Regions from separate parts of the Microbispora hainanensis genome, predicted to be linked through region 3. Evidence: riboswitches for the same ligand, from Rfam matches in the RefSeq annotation. Region 3 holds a riboswitch; each other region holds the start of a gene.
The links. Region 3 has a riboswitch for cyclic di-AMP ahead of OHB01_RS08160 (NlpC/P60 family protein). Riboswitches for the same ligand answer to the same signal wherever they lie in the genome.
Positions count from the first base shown of each region.

Region 1: linked by a shared signal. The riboswitch ahead of OHB01_RS13805 (C40 family peptidase) and the one ahead of OHB01_RS08160 (NlpC/P60 family protein) in region 3 are both predicted to bind cyclic di-AMP.
Region 2: linked by a shared signal. The riboswitch ahead of OHB01_RS29450 (CHAP domain-containing protein) and the one ahead of OHB01_RS08160 (NlpC/P60 family protein) in region 3 are both predicted to bind cyclic di-AMP.

Region 1 is NZ_CP108086.1:2,934,597-2,940,587, reverse strand. Features, by position in the region: gene OHB01_RS13815 (hypothetical protein) at 1-128, shown strand, start outside; gene OHB01_RS13810 (hypothetical protein) at 203-1,294, shown strand; cyclic di-AMP (ydaO/yuaA leader) riboswitch at 1,700-1,858, shown strand; gene OHB01_RS13805 (C40 family peptidase) at 2,053-2,502, shown strand; gene OHB01_RS13800 (MarR family winged helix-turn-helix transcriptional regulator) at 2,569-2,898, opposite strand; gene OHB01_RS13795 (alpha/beta hydrolase) at 3,112-3,744, shown strand; gene OHB01_RS13790 (YafY family protein) at 3,794-4,765, opposite strand; gene OHB01_RS13785 (VOC family protein) at 4,859-5,257, shown strand; gene OHB01_RS13780 (glycoside hydrolase family 68 protein) at 5,247-5,991, opposite strand, start outside.
Region 2 is NZ_CP108086.1:6,378,143-6,384,133, forward strand. Features, by position in the region: gene OHB01_RS29430 (response regulator transcription factor) at 1-10, shown strand, start outside; gene OHB01_RS29435 (sensor histidine kinase) at 7-1,182, shown strand; gene OHB01_RS29440 (TetR/AcrR family transcriptional regulator) at 1,220-1,792, opposite strand; gene OHB01_RS29445 (SDR family oxidoreductase) at 1,919-2,818, shown strand; cyclic di-AMP (ydaO/yuaA leader) riboswitch at 3,141-3,274, shown strand; gene OHB01_RS29450 (CHAP domain-containing protein) at 3,289-3,963, shown strand; gene OHB01_RS29455 (ArsR/SmtB family transcription factor) at 4,112-4,459, shown strand; gene OHB01_RS29460 (SDR family oxidoreductase) at 4,552-5,313, shown strand; gene OHB01_RS29465 (excinuclease ABC subunit UvrA) at 5,614-5,991, opposite strand, start outside.
Region 3 is NZ_CP108086.1:1,796,398-1,802,388, forward strand. Features, by position in the region: gene OHB01_RS08150 (RDD family protein) at 1-704, opposite strand, end outside; gene OHB01_RS08155 (amino-acid N-acetyltransferase) at 852-1,403, opposite strand; cyclic di-AMP (ydaO/yuaA leader) riboswitch at 1,788-1,941, shown strand; gene OHB01_RS08160 (NlpC/P60 family protein) at 2,092-3,051, shown strand; gene OHB01_RS08165 (LuxR C-terminal-related transcriptional regulator) at 3,313-3,561, opposite strand; gene OHB01_RS08170 (winged helix-turn-helix transcriptional regulator) at 3,633-4,043, opposite strand; gene OHB01_RS08175 (NADP-dependent oxidoreductase) at 4,144-5,067, shown strand; gene lysS (lysine--tRNA ligase) at 5,299-5,991, opposite strand, start outside.

The DNA.
Region 1 (5,991 bases), 1.1 Mb from region 3:
TGACGGTCTACCGGGTCTCGAAGACGACCGGCGCGGTGACGCGGGTGCGGAGCCTGGTCAGGCCCGACACGAAGATCTGGGTGCTCCCCGGGGACGACGCGTACGAGCCGTGGACGGAGAAGAAGTGACTCCGGCCCTTCCGCGACGTGTGAACGACTCTCCTCGGTCAAACGTCGTACTGGTGAGCGGAAGGGGAAGCATCGTGCGCACCGTACTCGTCTCGGGCATATCGGCGATCGGGCTGGCGTTCCTGCCGGCCGCGGCGGCCTCGGGAGCGGCCCACCAGGGCGGCCAGGCCGGGGAGACCGCGCCCACGTGGCGGCTGGCCAAGGTGAACACCCTGCCCGGGGACGACGTGCTCGACGACGTGACGGTCCTCGGCAACGGGTCGGTGTGGGCGGCCGGTCACCGGGTCGTGAACGGCACGCGGCGGGGCCTGGTCGAGCGGTTCGACGGCCGATCGTGGAAGGTGCTCCCCGGCAGCCCGTCGTACGAGCTGACGGCCGTGACCGCCGGCTCGGACAAGAACGTGTGGGTCTTCGGCCCGGGGAAGGCGAGCCGGTGGAACGGCCGGACATGGACCACCTTCTCGCTCGGCAGCGGCTTCTCCACGACGGACGCCGACGGCACGGGCGCGAAGGACGTCTGGGCGGTCGCCGACTCCTCGGCCTCGGCCAGGCACTGGAACGGGTCGTCGTGGCGGAGCGTCCCGCTGCCGGCCCACGCCGCCGCCGTCGACGCGTACAAGGCCGGTGACGTCTGGGCGGCGGGGGCCAAGGGCACCCGTCCCGCGATCATGCGGTGGAACGGGAAGTCCTGGGCGCTGGTGCCCACCCCCGCGATCAAACTGCCCGCTCGCGACGCCGCCGCGGTGCTCACCGACATCGCCGTCCTCGGCCCCCGCAACGTGTGGGCCGTCGGCGGCGTGAGCTGGGAGGGCGCCGACGACCAGGGCGACGACAAGATCTACGACCGCCCCCTGGTCATGCACTGGAACGGCCGCTCGTGGACCGCCTCGGTCGGCGCCGTCAACGCCCAGCCGTACACGGAGGTGGAGCCCGACGGCGCGGGCGGCGTGTGGATCGTGCAGAGCGACTGGAACTCCACCCTGTGGCATGTCACGGGTTCGACGTGGCGGAGCACCCCGATCCCCCGGAAGGCCGGCACCGACGCCGCCCTGTTCTCGATCGCGCGCAGGCCCGGGACGACGACGCTGTGGGGCGCCGGGTTCACCGCGCCGCAGGGCGACCCCGACGACCCCTCCGCCAACGGCGCCTTCTGGCGTACGAACTAGCCATCCGGCAGGTCACGCCCGCTCGTGCAGGGCGGCAGCCGGGCGGCGCAAGCGACGATCAACGCCCTCCGGACCACAGGCGGGCAGCCGAGGGGCCGAAGGCCGCCAGGGTCAGGATGTACGCCGCCGCCAGGGCTTACTCGCCTTCCTCCGCAGGTCAGGCCCGCGATGGGACGAGTGTGACCAGCGCCACATCTCTTCCGCAGATGCACTCTGACCTGCAACTTCGCGCATTTGATCCCTTTTATGCGCTCCTTATCCTTTTGACGCTCTTTGCGGAGATATGGGGCTCTTGGTAGTTTCCTTGCCCATCGGCGGGGTCCACGTGACCTCGTCGTTACGAACCCGGCCCCGCCGGGTTCGACCATCCACAGTCGCCGTCGCCCCGCCTCTCCGCCCCCCTGGGCGCCGGTGATGCCGAATCCGAGCAGCTAGGAGGCTCGGAGCCGGGGAACCAATCGACCTTCGACGAAGGTCTGGGGTGAATCGGCGCGCCGGCGCCGTAGGGCGATCTTCCCTGCCCGAATCCGTCAGCTAACCCGGTAGGCGCAAGCGGAAGACCAAAGGGAGAGATCCTCCTGTCCACCAACTCCACCACTCTGCTCCGCATCGCCTGCGTCACGATCGGTAGCGCGGCGCTCACCGCGTCGGCCGGAGCATTGAGCGCACTCCCCGCAGCCGCCGCGTCCGCGACGGTGACATCCCCACCCCCGGCCCCCGCCCCCGCCCCGGCCCTCACCTCGGCGGTCATCCCGCCCGTGCCCCCCACAACGACCACCCCCCTGCATCCCGCGCCCGTGGCCGAGAACTCCGCCACGAGGAAGCTCACCAAGGCGGCTCTCCAGCAGGAGAAGGCCGAGCGCGCCATCAAGGTGGCGAAGAAGCAGCTCGGCGACCCGTACGTGTGGGGCGCCACGGGCCCAGGAGCGTTCGACTGCTCCGGGCTGGTCCAGTTCGCCTGGCGCAAGGCCGGCGTCAAGCTCCCGCGTACGACGTGGGCGATGCTCAGGCACGCCAAGAAGAGGGTCTCGCTGTCGCACCTCAAGCCCGGCGACCTCATCTTCACCAGTGGCGGCGGCCACGTGGGCATGTATCTCGGGCACAGGAAGGTGATCAGCGCCCCCCACAGCGGCGCGGTGGTCAGTGTCGACAGGCTCAACGCCTATTGGAGGGGCAGCTTCCTCACCGCCGTACGCCCCGGCGTCTGACCCGGGACGCCCTCGGTGGAGACGCGCCGCCGCGCAGCGCATCTCCGCCGAGGGCGTGGCCGGAGGCTACGCGTCCTCCACGACGAGGCGCCGGAGCAGGGCCAGCAGGGTCGCGCGGTCCGCGTCCGGCAGGGCGGTGTAGCACCTGGCGAGCACCTCGTCGGCGACCTTGCGCCCGGCTTCCAGGACCCGCTCGCCGGAAGGGGTGAGATGGTGCTCGATGCGCCTGCCGTGCCCGGGCCTGCGTTCGATCCATCCCTGGGCCACGAGCCGCCCGGCGAGGGTGCCGAAGGCCTGCTCGGTCTGGAACGTCGCCGCGGCCAGCTCCCGGGCCGACGCCCCGGGGGTACGGCTGATCGCCCGGAGGGCGTCCCACTGGGCGAGCGTCGCGCCGATCGCCGACAGCCCGCTCTCCAGGGCCCGGTGCTGCCTATATTGGACGTGTTTGACCGCCCGCCCGAGTTGTTGCAGATCGCGACCTGTCCCTCACCATGTCGGAGGCCGGCACCGGCAGACCGGCCCTGATCCTGCACGGCGGCGGCGGCCCCGCCACGGTCGCCGGGCTCGCCGGGCACCTCTCCCGGACGGCACACACCCTGACGCCCGTGCATCCCGGCTGGAACGGCACCGACCGTCCCCCGTGGCTCACCGGCATCGACGACCTCGCCCTCGCCTACCTGCACTGCCTGCATCGCCTGGGGTTGCGCGACGTTCTCGTCGCCGGCTCCTCCCTCGGCGGCTGGACCGCCGCCGAGATGGCCGTACGCGACACGGCGGGGGATCATCACCGGGCTGGTGCTGGTCGACGCCGTGGGCGTGGACGTCCCCGGCGAGCCGATCCGCGACTTCTTCGCCCTGGACGCGCGCGGCGTGGCCGAATACGCCTGGCACGACTCGCAGCGCTTCTACGTCGACCCGGCCGGCGTCCCCGCCGACCAGCTCGCAGCCCGGGCGGCCGACATGGCCACCATGCGCACGCTGGCGGGCGACCCCTACATGCACGATCCCAAACTGCTCCGCCGGTTGCGGCACGTCGACGTGCCCACGCTCCTGGTGTGGGGGGAGAGCGACCGGATCGTCACCCCGGCTTACGGCGCCGCCTACGCCGGCGCCTTCGCCAACGGCCGGCTGGAGGTGATCCCGGAGGCCGGTCACCTGCCGCACATCGAACAGCCGGCGGCCACCTTCGCCGCGATCGACCGCCATCTGCACGCGGCCGGTTCGCCGGCGACCAGCGCTTAGCCCGCAGTCACCCGCCCGCAGTCACCCGCCCGCAGTCACCCGCCCGCAGTCACTCTGCGGTCCTGCGGGCGGAAGCCGCGAGCCGGTCCGCGAGCGCCGCGACACGGTCGCGCAGCTCGTCCGGCCGCTCGATGACGAACGGCCGGTCGAGTGAGGCGAGCACCGGAGGCAGCCAGTCGAGCCGCTCCGCGCGCACCTCGACCCGGAGCCAGCCCTCGTCCCCGGAATCCGCCAGGGTCGCGACGGCGGCGGGAAGCCGGGCGCGGATCTGCTCGACCGTCCCCTGGATCCGCAGCACCACGTCGTACCGATATCGAGCCGTGGCGAATCCGGCCAGGACGTGCTGCGCCGGATCGAACCCGGCGGGCGGCTCGAACGAGCCGGGCAGCGTCCTCGCGTCCGCGATGCGATCCAGCCGGAAGGTCCGGTCCTCGCCGATCTCCGGATCCGCGCCCGTGACGTACCACCGGCCCGAATGGGCGACGAGCCCGTACGGATGCAGCGTGCGCTCGCTGCGCCGACCATCGGCGGCGGTATACCTGATCGAGATCGGCCGGTGATGGCGCACCGCGTCGGCGACGCAGAGCAACACGGCGGTCTCGGGAACGGCGGACTCGCCGGGCGGGGCCGTGAAGGCGAGGGATTCGAGCACGGTGTCGAGCCGGCGGGCGAGCCGCTCGGGCAGAACGCGCCGGATCTTGGCCGCCGCCGTCTCGCTCGCCGTGCCCGCCGCCGTCGTCAGCCCCGCGCGGCGACCGGCGACCAGGCCGAGCAGCACGGCGAGCGCCTCGTCGTCGCTCAGCATGAGCGGGGGCATGCGATATCCGGGGGCGAGGCGATAGCCGCCGTATCGGCCGCGCACCGACTCGACGGGCACATCGAGGTCGATCAGGTGGTCCACATATCGCCGCACGGTGCGCTCGTCGACGCCGAGCCGGTCGGCGAGCTCGGCCATCGTCCGCGTGCCGCCCGACTGCAGGAGCTCCAGCAGCGTGAGAACGCGATGAGTCGGTCGGGCCACGTCACACAATCTAGTGACAATACTGGGCGGTTTCTGTCCGGTATCCGCCCTAGTGTTCCCGGGACGAACAACCCGGGAACCAGGGAGATCACCATGGACTTCGTGTCGATCCGCATCATCACCGACGACGTCGCGCGCCTCGCGGGCTTCTACGAGCGGGCCACGGGCGTGCGGGCACGCTGGGCGAGCGCGGAATTCGCCGAGATCAAGACCGCCTCCGCGACCCTCGCGATCGGCAGCACCCGCACCGTCCCGCTCTTCGCACCCGGCGCCGCCCGGCCGTCCGCCGACCACAGCGTGATCGTCGAGTTCCTCGTCGACGACGTGGACGGCGTGCACCGGAGCCTGACCGGCCACGTCGAGGAGTTCGTCCAGGAGCCCACCACGATGCCGTGGGGCAACCGGTCGCTCCTGCTCCGCGACCCCGACGGCAACCTGGTCAACTTCTTCACCCCCGTCACCCCGGAGGCAATCGCGAGGTTCACCCGCTGACGGCTCCCGCCGACGCGGGAACGACCACGGAGGTGGCGTCCTCGCGCAGGGTGAGTTCGAGCACCGGCGCGATCGTCCCGCCGAAGGCGGCCCGCGCCGCGCCGGGCCCGGCCGTCCACGGATCCGGCCCTCCGATGGAGCGGTAGTTGAGAAAGCTCACGACCTTCAGGTCGGGCAGGACCAGCCAGGCGTACGCCTGGTCGGGCTCTTCCGCCGGATTGGCCAGCACGAGCCCCGAGCCGTTCAGCGGCGTGTACGGCCCGGCGAGGGTGGGCGCGACGAAGCCGTAGAGCCCGGTGGGGGCGCTTCCCCTCGGGTGGAACGACTGCCGCTGCGTGCAGAAGAACAGGTAGTACGACGACCCGTGCACCACGATGTGGGGCCGTTCGATCTCGTGGTTGACTCCGTCGGCCACGAGGAGGGGCGGCCGCAGCGACCAGCCGCCCGGCGTCGCCGCGGCGAGGGCCACCGCGCCTATGAAGGCGTGGCCCGCGCCGGGTGACGCCGCGACGGACGCGGCGACGAGCAGATATTCGCGTCCGTCGGCGGGGTCGCGGAACCAGCCGGGATCGCGGAACGCCTTGATGCGCCCGGGTCCGCCCTCGATGTCGTCGGCCGGCAGGTAGGTCACGCCGTCCGAACGGAGGACCTCCCGGTGCTCGGCGGCCGGGTCGAGCAGGATCCGGCCGCCGTCGGTCACCAGCCGGGCGCGGGCCTCCACGACGGTCTGGGTG
Region 2 (5,991 bases), 4.2 Mb from region 3:
TCGGCTGTGAGGCGTGTGCTGTCCCTGTGGAGCAGGCTCGGCCTGCGGATGCGGCTCACCCTGCTGTACGGCGGGCTGTTCTTCCTGGCGGGGTCGGTGCTGCTGTGGTTCACCCACCTGCTGACCGCGCGGGCGCTCAACCAGCGGTTCGTGGTGGCGGTGGCGTCGAAGGTGACCGGCGTCGGCGCCCCCGGGGCCGTCATGGGGACCACGCTGCCCGACAGCGACACGCTCGCGCAGCGGGTGCGCACCAACGTCGAGCAGGGGGCGGCCGACGTGCTGAGCGACGTGCTCCGCTCCTCGGTGGTCGTCATGGTCCTCGTCGGCGCCGTCGCGGTGGTGGTGGGCTACCTGGTGGCCGACCGCGCGCTGCGCCCGCTCGACCGGGTGACCGAGACCGCGCAGCGGCTGTCGGAGAGCACGCTGCACGAGCGGATCGCGCTGCGCGGCCCCCAGGACGAGGTCAAGCGGCTCGCCGACACCTTCGACGCGATGCTCGACCGGCTGCACCGGGTGTTCGACGCCCAGCGCCGGTTCATCGCCAACGCCTCCCACGAGCTGCGCACCCCGCTGGCGATCAACCGTACGGTGCTGGAGGTGTCGCTGGAGGAGCCGGCGGCCTCGGAGGACCTCAAGGCGCTGGCCCGCGCGCTGCTCGGCACCAACGCGAGGTATGAGCGGCTGATCGAGGGCCTGCTCATGCTGGCGCAGTCGGAGCAGGAGGTGACCGCGCGCAAGCCGGTCGACCTGCGGCAGGTCGTCCGTACGGCGATGGAGCAGATCGACCTGCAGCCGCGCCGCAGGAAGGTCATCGTGCACGAGGACCTGTGCCCGGTGGTCGCGCACGGCGATCCGCTGTTCCTCGAACGCTGTGTGTTCAACCTGCTGGAGAACGCGATCAAGTACAACGTGCGGGACGGGGAGGTCTGGGTCCGCTTGCGGGAGGACGAGGCGGGGGTGAGCGTGACGGTGGAGAACACCGGGCCGCCGGTTCCGCCGTACGAGGTGGACGACCTGTTCGAGCCGTTCCGCCGGCTCGGGGGCGACCGGGTCCGCTCCGCCCGCGGGGCGGGCCTGGGCCTGTCGATCGTCCGGGCCATCGCGGTGGCACACGGCGGCGGGGTGGAGGCGCTGGCCCGGCCCGAGGGCGGCCTGGTGGTGACCGTACGCCTGCCGAAGTAAGCCGTGCGGCCGTGCGCGCCGTGACCCCGCGGGTCGCTCAGGCCTGGTCGCGGGTCAGGGCCAGCAGTTCGCGCAGCATGTCCTCCGCGAGGGCGGCGAGGGAGCGCTGCTCGTCCTCGCGGAGCCACTGAACGAAAGCGATCTTGAACACGGTGACGCCCGACTCCGCCGCCAGGGTGGCCGCGGGCTCGTCCACGCCTCGCGCGCGCAGGGCGCCCGCGACCGCCTCGGCGAGGGTGGCGAGCTTGTGCCGCTCGCGTTCCTGCAGCGCGGGGTTCTGGTCGATCACGGACTGCCGGGTTCGCGAATGATGCCGGCGCTCGTCCGGGAAGAAGGACGTCGCGGACCGCAGGGCGCAGGCGACGATCTCAATCGGCGACGCGTCCGGCGGCGCGGCCTCCACACCGGCGAGGAACGCCTGGGTGAACAGGTGCTGGTTGTGGAAGAGGACCTCGCGCTTGTCGCTGAAGTGGCGGTAGAAGGTGCGCTCGGTCAGGCCGACGGACTGTGCGATGTCCGTGGCGGTCGTCTGCTCGAACCCGTGGGTCGCGAACAGTTCGAGCGCGGCCTCCTGCAGCCGCTCGGCGGCCCCGGGCGCCCAACGCGTCATGCGATCAAGTGTAGTGATGACGGCCACGAAGGAGTACCGTGATGTCTGTGACTGACGTCAGTCACAGACATCAGTTTTTCGGGAAGTCGCTCCGCCCTGCCGGCGGTGCGCCGAAGGAGATTCCTCATGCGTGTTTTCGTCACCGGAGCCTCCGGATGGATCGGCTCCGCGGTGACCGATGAGCTGCTCGCCGCCGGTCACGAGGTCATCGGACTGGCGAGGTCGGACGCGTCCGCCGCCGCCCTGGAGGGCAAGGGGGCCCGGGTCCGCCGCGGCGACCTCGACGATCTCGAGGGCATCCGCCTGGGCGCCCGGGACGCCGACGCCGTCATCCATCTCGCGAACAAGCACGACTGGTCCGACCCGGCCGGCACGGCGGCGACCGAACGAGCCGCCGTGCAGACCATCGGCGAGGCGCTGGAGGGAACCGGTCGTCCGTTCCTGCTCGCCTCGGGACTCGCCGGTTTCGCCCCGGGCCGGCCCGCCACCGAGGACGACCCGTCGCCGTTCCACGGCCCCGATTCGCCCCGCGGCGGGAGCGAGAACCTGGCGCTGGAGTTCGTCGAGCGTGGCGTGCACACCGTGAGCCTGCGCTTCGCGCCGACCGTGCACGGCACCGGCGACCACGGCTTCATCGCGATCCTCGCCGCGATCGCCCGCGAGAAGGGCGTTTCGGGTTACCCGGGCGACGGCGCCAACCGCTGGTCCGCCGTGCACGTGCGCGACGCCGCCCGCATGGTCGCACTCGGCCTGGAGAAGGCGCCCGCGGGCGCGCGGCTGCACGCCGTCGCCGAGGAAGGCGTCCCGACCCGCGTGATCGCGGAGGCGTTCGGCCGCGCGTTCGGCCTTCCCGTCGCCTCGATCGCCCCCGGAGACGTGCCGGACCACTTCGGGTGGATCGGCAACTTCTTCGGCATGGACCTCGCGGCGACCAGCACCGCGACGCGCACCCTCCTCGGGTGGACGCCCACCGGCCCGGCCCTCGTCGACGACCTCGACGCGGGCGCGTACGCGATCTCCCGTTGACGACGCCGCGACCAAGGGCGCGTCAAGCGAGGCCGGGAGATTTTTCCGGGTCCCGGCGCGGGGGTAGCGCCCCCGCGCCGGGCCCGCGGCGGAGGGCGGGGCAGGGCGGGATCGCCGTCAGGGGCGGGGTCCCGCTGATCGGGGGCCGCCTCACCGTACCCTTGCCGTCCGCTTTGTACCGGACTTGACGGGTAAAATCCCTCTTGTAGTTACTTGACCGGTCTGACCTGGTCTATTAGCTTTTAGGCAGCTCAGGGCGCACTTGCTCATCTCAATGGTCAAGAAGCCCTCCTCAGACCGACGCGGCCGGCCATCCCGGCCTGCCGCCCGGCCGCCGAGTCCGCGTCCGCGCGGAGCCGGGGACCCACCTCTCCTGGGGTGAATCGGCATGCGTGCCGTAGGGCGACTTCCAGCCCGAACCCGTCAGCTAACCCGGTAGGTGGCATGGAAGTAAGGGAGAACGCCCCACCATGCACGTCTTCACCACTTGGGTCCGCGCTGCCCTCGCGGGCGGAGCCCTCGCCTCGGCCGTGCTGATCGCGGCGCCCGCGGCGCACGCGGACAACCCGGCGACCGGGAAGGGTCCGGCGACCGCGCAGTCCATGCCGGAGATCGCCGCCAGGCTGCCCAAGATCACCTCGGCCGACGTGCTGAAGCTGGCCAGGAGCCAGATCGGGATCAGCGAGAACGCCAAGGGCGGCGGCACCAAGTTCCAGGAGTGGTACATGTCCACGCCGCGCGCCCGCGAGACCCTCGCCCGCGACGGCGGCAAGCTCGCCGACTACCTCAACGCCCCCTGGTGCGACATGTTCGTGTCCTGGGTGGGCCAGCAGCTCGGCATCGGCCCGGTGATGGGCGCCGACGCGTACACCGTGAAGCACGCGCAGTGGTTCGCCGACCACGGCCGCTGGGGTCACACGCCCAAGCCGGGCGCGGTGGTGTTCTTCGCCTGGAGCGGCAGCAAGCACATCGACGACATCAACCACGTCGGGTTCGTCGTCAAGGACAACGGCGACGGAACGATCCAGACCATCGAGGGCAACACGGGCGACGGCGGCGCCGTCGAGGCCCGCACCCGTCCCACCTGGCAGGTGGCGGGATACGGCTACCCGATGTACCCCGGGGACCTGTCCGCCTCCTCCTGACGGACGGCCTTCTGGCGGACGATCCATCGTCGTTCCGACGACGGCCCACAAGCGCGCCGGTGATCCCGGCGCGCTTCGCCGTCCCGGCCGGGAGCGTACGGCTCCTGCCGAATTGACCTACGCGAGCGCGAGCTGCGAGCCTGACGGCATGCACGCGTTCGACGTCCTCGGCGATCCGGTGCGCCGCCGGATCCTGGAACTGCTCGCGGAGGGCGAGCGCCCCGCCGGGGAGATCGGCGCGATCGTGCAGGAGGAGTTCGGGATCTCCCAGCCCGGGGTGTCCCAGCACCTGCGCGTGCTGCGGGAGAGCGGTTTCGCGACGGTCCGGGCCGAGGGCACCCGGCGCCTTTACGCCGTCGACCCGGCGCCGCTCCGCGAGGTCGACACCTGGCTCGACCACTTCCGCCGCTTCTGGAACCAGCGCCTCGACGCCCTGGGCACCGAACTCGCCCGCGGCAGGCGCGAGCGCCGACTCCGGGACGACGCCCGTCCGTAAGCCGTGCGCGTGCAGATCGCCGCAATCTGCATTATTGGCTCAGAATCACCTGGCCGGCAGGAGTCACGCCGTGGTCATAGCGCTGCTGGGCGCTGGTTAGCGGAGCCGGCCGGGGAATCGGAGCCGCGACCGCGCTCGAGTTGGGCCGGCTCGGCTATCACGTGATAGTCAACTATCTGAGAGACGCCGACTCCGCGGAGCTGGTGGTCAAGCAGATCGGCGCCGCGCAGGCGGTACAGGCCGACGTGACCGACGAAGCCCAGGTGACCATGCTGGTGGACCGGGTGGTCGCCGAGCACGGGCGGATCGACGTGCTTGTGGGCAACGCCCACACCGCGGCGCCGCCTTTCGGCCCGCTGGAGCATGTGCCGTGGGAGGCGTTCGCAGCCAAGATCAGCGATGAGCTGGCCGGCATATACCACCTGACCCGGCGGGTGCTGCCGGTCATGCGCCGGCGGCGGTCCGGCCGGATCGTCTACGTCTCCGCTACCGCGGCCGAGCTGATCATCGGCAGTGCCGCCCAGTCCACTGCCAAAGCCGCGGTGAACGCCTTCGCCCAGCAGATCGCCGGCGAGACCATACGGGACGGCATCACCGTCAATGCCGTCGCCCCTGGCGCGGTTCGTACCGATGCCACCGCTGAGGTGTTCACCGATGGCATCCGGCGCCACTTCGGTGACCGGTCGGTGACCGGCACGATGCTGCGGCCGCAGGATTTGGCTCGCCCGATCGCCGCGCTCGTGGACGGCGCGTTCGCCACGGTCACCGGCCAGGTGATCCGGGTCGATGGCGGATACGGGCTGCTGAGTCAGTTGCTGGACGGCCTACCGGCCCAGTTCTCCACGGCTTCGTGACCCTCAGAACAGGGAGTGCGGCTCAAACCCCAGGTTGATGACGTCGACCCAGGTCACAGCCCGGGGGAATACGCTGATGAGGCGGTCGCGCTCATGTCCGAGCTCCACCGGCCGACGGGCCTGCGGTTGTCGGCGGGCCTGCGCGCTTAGAGAGTTGCGGTACACCGTCGCCATTCCGATGGCGAACCCATCAGGTCGGCGACGGTGATCGCGGGTGGCACGCGCACTGGTTCGGCCTGCTGTCGCGTGCTCAGCTTGGGCGGGCCTCGGGCCCGGACCGGCATTCGCGACAGGCCGAGGTCAGGCGCCGACGTAGGCCGCGAGGTGCTCGCCGGTGAGGGTGGAGCGGGCGGCGACGAGGTCGGCCGGGGTGCCTTCGAAGACGATCCGGCCGCCGTCGTGACCGGCGCCGGGGCCCAGGTCGATGATCCAGTCGGCGTGCGCCATGACCGCCTGGTGGTGCTCGATCACGATGACCGACTTGCCGGAGTCGACCAGCCGGTCGAGCAGCCCGAGCAGTTGCTCGACGTCGGCGAGGTGGAGACCGGCGGTCGGCTCGTCGAGGACGTAGACGCCGCCCTTGTCGGCCATGTGGGTGGCGAGCTTGAGCCGCTGCCGTTCGCCGCCGGACAGCGTGGTGAGCGGCTGGCCGAGGGTGAGGTAGCCGAGGCCGACGTC
Region 3 (5,991 bases):
TCCTGGCCGTACGGCTGCTGGGCCTGCGGCTGGCCGTAGCCCTGCTGGCCGTAACCGGGCTGCTGCTGAGCGCCGTAGCCCTGCTGCTGGCCGTACGGCTGCTGCGGGCCGGTCTGACCATAGCCCTGCTGGGGGTGACCCTGCTGCGGCCCGGTCTGGCCATAACCCTGCTGCTGCCCATAGCCCTGCTGCTGGCCGTACTGGTCCTGACCATATGGCTGCTGGGCCTGCGGCTGGCCGTAGCCCTGCTGGCCGTAACCGGGCTGCTGCTGAGCGCCGTAGCCCTGCTGCTGGCCGTACGGCTGCTGCGGGCCGGTCTGACCATAGCCCTGCTGGGGGTGACCCTGCTGCGGCCCGGTCTGGCCATAACCCTGCTGCTGCCCATAGCCCTGCTGCTGGCCGTAGTCCTGGGGACCGGTCTGCTGGCCGTACTGCTGCTGGGCCTGCGGGGCCTGCTGACCATAGCCCTGCTGGCCGTACGGCTGCTGCTGGGCGCCGTAGCCCTGCTGCTGGCCGTAGCCGCCCTGAGCGGGGTCGTAGGCGGGCGGCTGCTGCGGACCCGTGTGCTGCCCGCGATAGCTGACCACCGTGACGTCGGGGTCGTATTCCTGGGGTTGTCTGTCCGTGTTGTACCCGGGGTTCGATGACGGCGGTGGCGTTCCGTCCGACTCGTCCTGGGGGTACGGCGGCTGTCCGGTGCTCACCGTGTCACCTCGTTTCGAAGACGCATGCGCCGCACGTCTGTAGCACACGCTGATATTGCCAAAAGTAGCGACAGGCGTATCAACAGTCACCTTTGCAACAGTCGACAACCACCGTCAAGATCGATGATCAATGCCCATCAATGGTGATCAATGACGGTCGAGGTGCAGCAACATCCGGGTGTTCCCCAGCGTGTTCGGCTTCACGTGCTCCAGGTCGAGAAACTCGGCGACACCCTCGTCGTACGACGCCAGGAGCTCCGCGTAGACCTCAGGGGAGACCGGGGTGCCCTGGATGGGCCGGAAACCGTGCCTGGCGAAGAAGTCCACCGCGAACGTGAGGCAGAAGACCCTCCGCACGCCGAGGTCCCTGGCGGTCTCGATGAGCGCGGCGACGATCCGGTGGCCGATGCCCCCGCCGCGCGCCGCGGGGTCCACCGCGACGGTCCTGATCTCGGCGAGGTCCTCCCACAGCACGTGCAGCGCGCCGCAGCCGACGACCTGCCCGGCCGTCTCGGCCACCCAGAACTCCTGGACGTCCTCATACAGCGTGACCGTGCTCTTCTTGAGCAGGCGGGGCCCGTTGCCGGAGTACGCGTCGACGAGACGCCGGATCGCCCGGACGTCCGGCGTCCTGGCCCGGCGCACCGTCACGGCCGTGGCACCCGACTCACTGGGCGTCTGCGCGGCGACCTGCTCCATGACCGGTCAGCCTAGCCGCAGCGCGGCCTGATCCCATGCGCGGAGCGTCCCCCGGATAACGGTCATCCCCAAACGCCAGACCCCACATGAGTTCTGACCGTGTGTAGCCGCCCGGACGCGGACGGACGTACGGTCACACCCCAAGGCCACTGTCCACTTTTGTCCCAGTTTTTTCACCAGCCCGAGCAGCACATCCAAACTCTCGGATCGCTCCAAACCCCTGTGAACACGGACGTTTCACAACCGATCCCGTGATCCGACCGTGATCCTTTGGTTGTCAAACCTAGACGGGTTTCGGAGTTCTGGTTGAGCAAGAACTCGCGGTGCACTATCGTCCAGCGACGATGCCGGTCATCGTGAGCGCTCGCGGCGACCGGGCGCCGAATCTTCGAAGCACCGAGTGCGAAGGGGAGCCGGGGACCCAACTGCAGGATCCAGGATCGGTTCGGTCTCAGATCGACAAGGGGTGAATCCGCCAGGTAGGGCTACTCCGGCCCGAACCCGTCAGCTAACCCGGTAGGCGCTCAGCAGCGCCCCGCCGTACGGCCCCGTCTCGACGACGGGCCCGCCGCGGGGCGCACATGGGAGAGGAGCTCGGTTGCGCATGCGTGGCAAGAGGCCGGCGGGCAGGCACGCCCGCGGCCGGCGATCCGGATCCGGCACGGCCGGTCCGGGTCCCCTCCGCCGTTTGGCGTTCGTCGGACTCGCGATCAGCGCGATCACGTTCGGCGCCCCGGTCGTCAGCGCCACCGCCGACCCGAAGCCGAGCCTCAAGCAGCTCACCAAGCAGGTCGAGGACCTCTACGACGAAATCGAGACGCTCACCGAGCAGTACAACGGCGAGCGGGTGCGTCTGAAGGCGGCCGAGCGGTCCGCCGACCTCGCCAAGAAGAACCTCGCCAAGAGCGAGGCCGAGCTGGAGGTGCGCCGGCAGAAGGCGAGCGCCCTCGCGCAGCACTCCTACATGACCAACGGGCTCGGCAACGCGCTCGCGCTCATCGACAGCGACATCGACCCCCGGCGCTACCTCGACCAGGCCTCCACGACGTACGCGCTGGAGCTGCAGCAGAGCCAGGAGGTCGCGGAGGTCACCAAGGCCATGGACGCCGCCGCGCGGGCCAGGCAGAGCGCCTCCGCCCGGCAGGCCGAGGTCAAGAAGCTCCTCAGCGGCCTCGACGCCCGGCGCGACAAGATCACCAGTCTGATCAAGAAGACCGAGAGCAGCCTCTACCGGCAGGTCTCCCAGACGATCGGCAGAGAGACGCGCACGAGGACGGACTTCCCCATCATCGGTGACGGCAAGGCCGCCCAGGCGGCGCGCTGGGCCCTCGCGCAGCAGCTCAAGCCGTACGTGTGGGGCGCCGATGGGCCCGGCTCCTTCGACTGCTCCGGCCTGGTCATGGCGGCCTACCAGTCCGTCGGGATCAGCCTGCCGCACTACACGGGCGACCAGTGGACGGCCGGCACGCACATCCCGCGTGACCAGCTCCGCCCCGGCGACCTGGTGTTCTTCTACTCCGACCTGCACCACGTGGGCATCTACATCGGCAACGGCTACATGATCCACGCGCCGCGCACAGGAGACGTCGTCCACATCGCGAAGATCGACGGCCGGCCGTTCGCGGGCGCGGTGCGCGTCGCCGACTGAGTCTCTGGCCACGGGGCCTCTGACCACGGGGCCTCTGACCACGGAGCCTCTGTCACAGGGGCCTCGGTCTACGGAGCCCTTCGTCTACGGAGCGCCTCGGTCTGCGAGGGCCTCTGTCTGCGGGCGCTCTTCCACGGAGCCTTCCCGGGGGCCTTTCCGGGGGCCTTTCAGAGAGCCCCTCCTCCGTTGGAGGGGCGCCGGTCCCTTTCGCAGCGAACGCGGCCGGACAACGCAGTCGGATAACGCGCTTAGATGAAACACTCAGATGAGGCGGCGGCGTGCCGCCCAGGCGACCGCCTCGATCGCCGTCGCCACACCGATGCGGTCGCAGATGCACCGCAACCGGCGCCGCACGGTTCGGCCGCTGACGTCGAGACTGCGGCCCACCCGGTCTGCTGTCACTCCCTTGGCCAGCTCCGCGAGGAGAAGCAGATCCTCTTCGGTGAGACCGGCACGCTCAAGGTCCGAGGCAGGATTGTCACCTCGGTAGACGACCTCGGGAACACCCATCGTCCGCCCTCCCCCACGACGATGTCGTCGGCCCACCCTTCAGGGAAGGTAAACGCCTCGCCTGAAGGTCGTCAAGGTCGGTGGCCGGAGCGGCGGTCGTACGCCTGCCTGGCCGCTTCGACATCCTCCATGTGGATCTCGGCCCAGCGCTTGATCGCTTCGAGCAGCGGCATGAGGTCCTCGCCCAGCGGCGTGAGCCGATAGTCGACCCTCACCGGCACCGACGGAGTGACCGTGCGTGACACCAGGCCGTCGCGTTCCATCGTCCGCAACGTCTGCGTGAGCATCTTCTGGCTGACTCCGGCGATCGTCCTCGCCAACTCGCTGTAGCGGCGCGGGCCGCCGGCGAGCGCGGTGAGCGCCAGGCTCACCCACTTGTCGCTGAGCGTGTCGAGCAGCTTCCTGGACGGGCAGGTCGCGACGTAGGCGTTGTAGCGCTGACGCGCCTCCTCGCGCCGCTCGGCCGCCGTCTGAGTCGCCATGTCTTCCCTTCTCCTCCCTTACGCACTTCCAGGTGCCTTCTTACCGAAAGAGAGTAGATCTTCCTACGCTCCGTGCCATCGCGAAAGGAGAAAGACGCTCATGAGAGCACTGATGGCACGGGATGGAGCCGTACGGATCGTCGACGTGCGGGAGCCGGATCCGGGGCAGGGGCAGGTGCGGATCAGGGTCGAGGCGGCGGCCGTCAACCCTGTCGACCTGGCCACGGCCGCGGGCGTCCTCGCCGACAACGGGCTCATGCCGCACCAGGAGACGTACGCGCTCGGCTGGGACGTCGCGGGCGTGGTCGACCGGGCCGGGCCGGGGGTGACGGGTCTGCGGCCGGGCGAGCGGGTCATCGGGCTGTCGGACCGGCTGACCGACCCGCTCAAGGCCCAGGCGGACCTGGTGGTGCTGGACGAGACGGCGGTGGCTCCCGCGCCCGTGGGGGTGGCCGCGCCCGAGGCGTCCACGTTGCCGCTGAACGCGCTCACCGCCGTCCAGGCACTCGACCTCGCCGGGCTCGCCGAGGGCGAGACCCTGCTCGTCACGGGGGCGGCGGGCGGCGTCGGCGGCTATCTCGTGGAGCTGGCCGTGGCGCGGGGGCTCCGGGTCGCGGCGGTCGCCGCGCCCGGCGACGAGACGGTGGTGCGGGGCTTCGGCGCGGAGTGGTTCGTGCCGAGGGGCGCCGACCTGGCGGCCGCGGTCAGGGCCGCCGTTCCCGGCGGCGTGCACGGCCTGGTGGACGCGGCGCTCGTCGGCCTGCCCGCGCTCGACGCCGTGCGCAACGGGGGCGCGTTCGTCGCCGTCAACGCCGGGCTGGCCCCCGTGCCGCTGCGCGGCATCCGGGTCTCCACGGTGTTCATCCGCGCCGACGCGGCCCAGCTGCGGGACGTCGCGAAGCTGGCCGAGGCGGGACGGCTGAGCCTGCGGGTCGCCGGCACCTACCCGCTGGAGCGGGCGGCCGAGGCGTACGAACGCCTGCGGAAGGGCGGCCTGCGCGGCCGGCTGGTCCTGCTGCCCTGAGTCTCCCGATCCCCTGCGTTTCCCGGCGCCCTGGGTTCCCGGCGCGCTGCGTTTCCCGATGCTCTGGGTTCCCCGGCGCGCTGCGTTTCCCGATGCTCTGGGTTCCCGGCCCGCTGCGTTTCCCGATGCTCTGGGTTCCCCGGCGCGCTGGTTTCCCCTTCCGGCATGCCCGGCCGGGCATGCCGCGGGCCGGACGGCGATGCCGTCCGGCCCTTTTGTCGAAGGCGGCGATCAGGCGCGGCCGAGGAGCTCACGCACCCGGTCGCGGCCGACGGCCAGCAGCAGCGTGGGCAGCCGCGGGCCGGTGTCGCGGCCGACGAGCAGCCGGTAGAGCAGGGCGAAGAAGGCCCGCTGGGCCGCCTTCAGCTCGGGCGTGGCCGCCTTGGCGTCCATGTCGAGCCCGGCCTGCACCTTCGGCACGCCGTAGACGAGCGTGGTCAGCCCGTCGAGCGACCAGTGCGCGTCGAGTCCCTCCACCAGCAGGCGCAGCGACTCGCGGTCCTGCTCGCCGAGCGTGTCGAGCAGCTCCTTGTCGGGCGTCTCGCGCACCTGTGTGCGCTCCTCGGCGGGCACGTAGGTGTTCACCCAGTGCTGGGCGCGATCGAGCCGCGGCCGCAGCTCGTCGAGCCCGCCGATCTCCGGGTCGAACGCGCGCAGGATACGCAGCGTCTGCTCCTCGTCTCCGGTCGTGATGTCCACGACCGAGGCGAGCGTCCGGTAAGGCAGCCGCCGCGGCGTCTCGGGCAGGACCCGGGAGGCCGTGCTCGACGCCCGGCGGTAGGCCGCCTGGTCGGCCGGCAGCGCCGTGCTTTCCTGCACCTTCTTCGTCAGCGTGTCCCACTCGTCGTACATGCGCTGGATCTCCTGATCGAAGGAGACCTTGAACGACTGGTTGGGACGGCGGCGGGCGTACAGCCAGCGCAG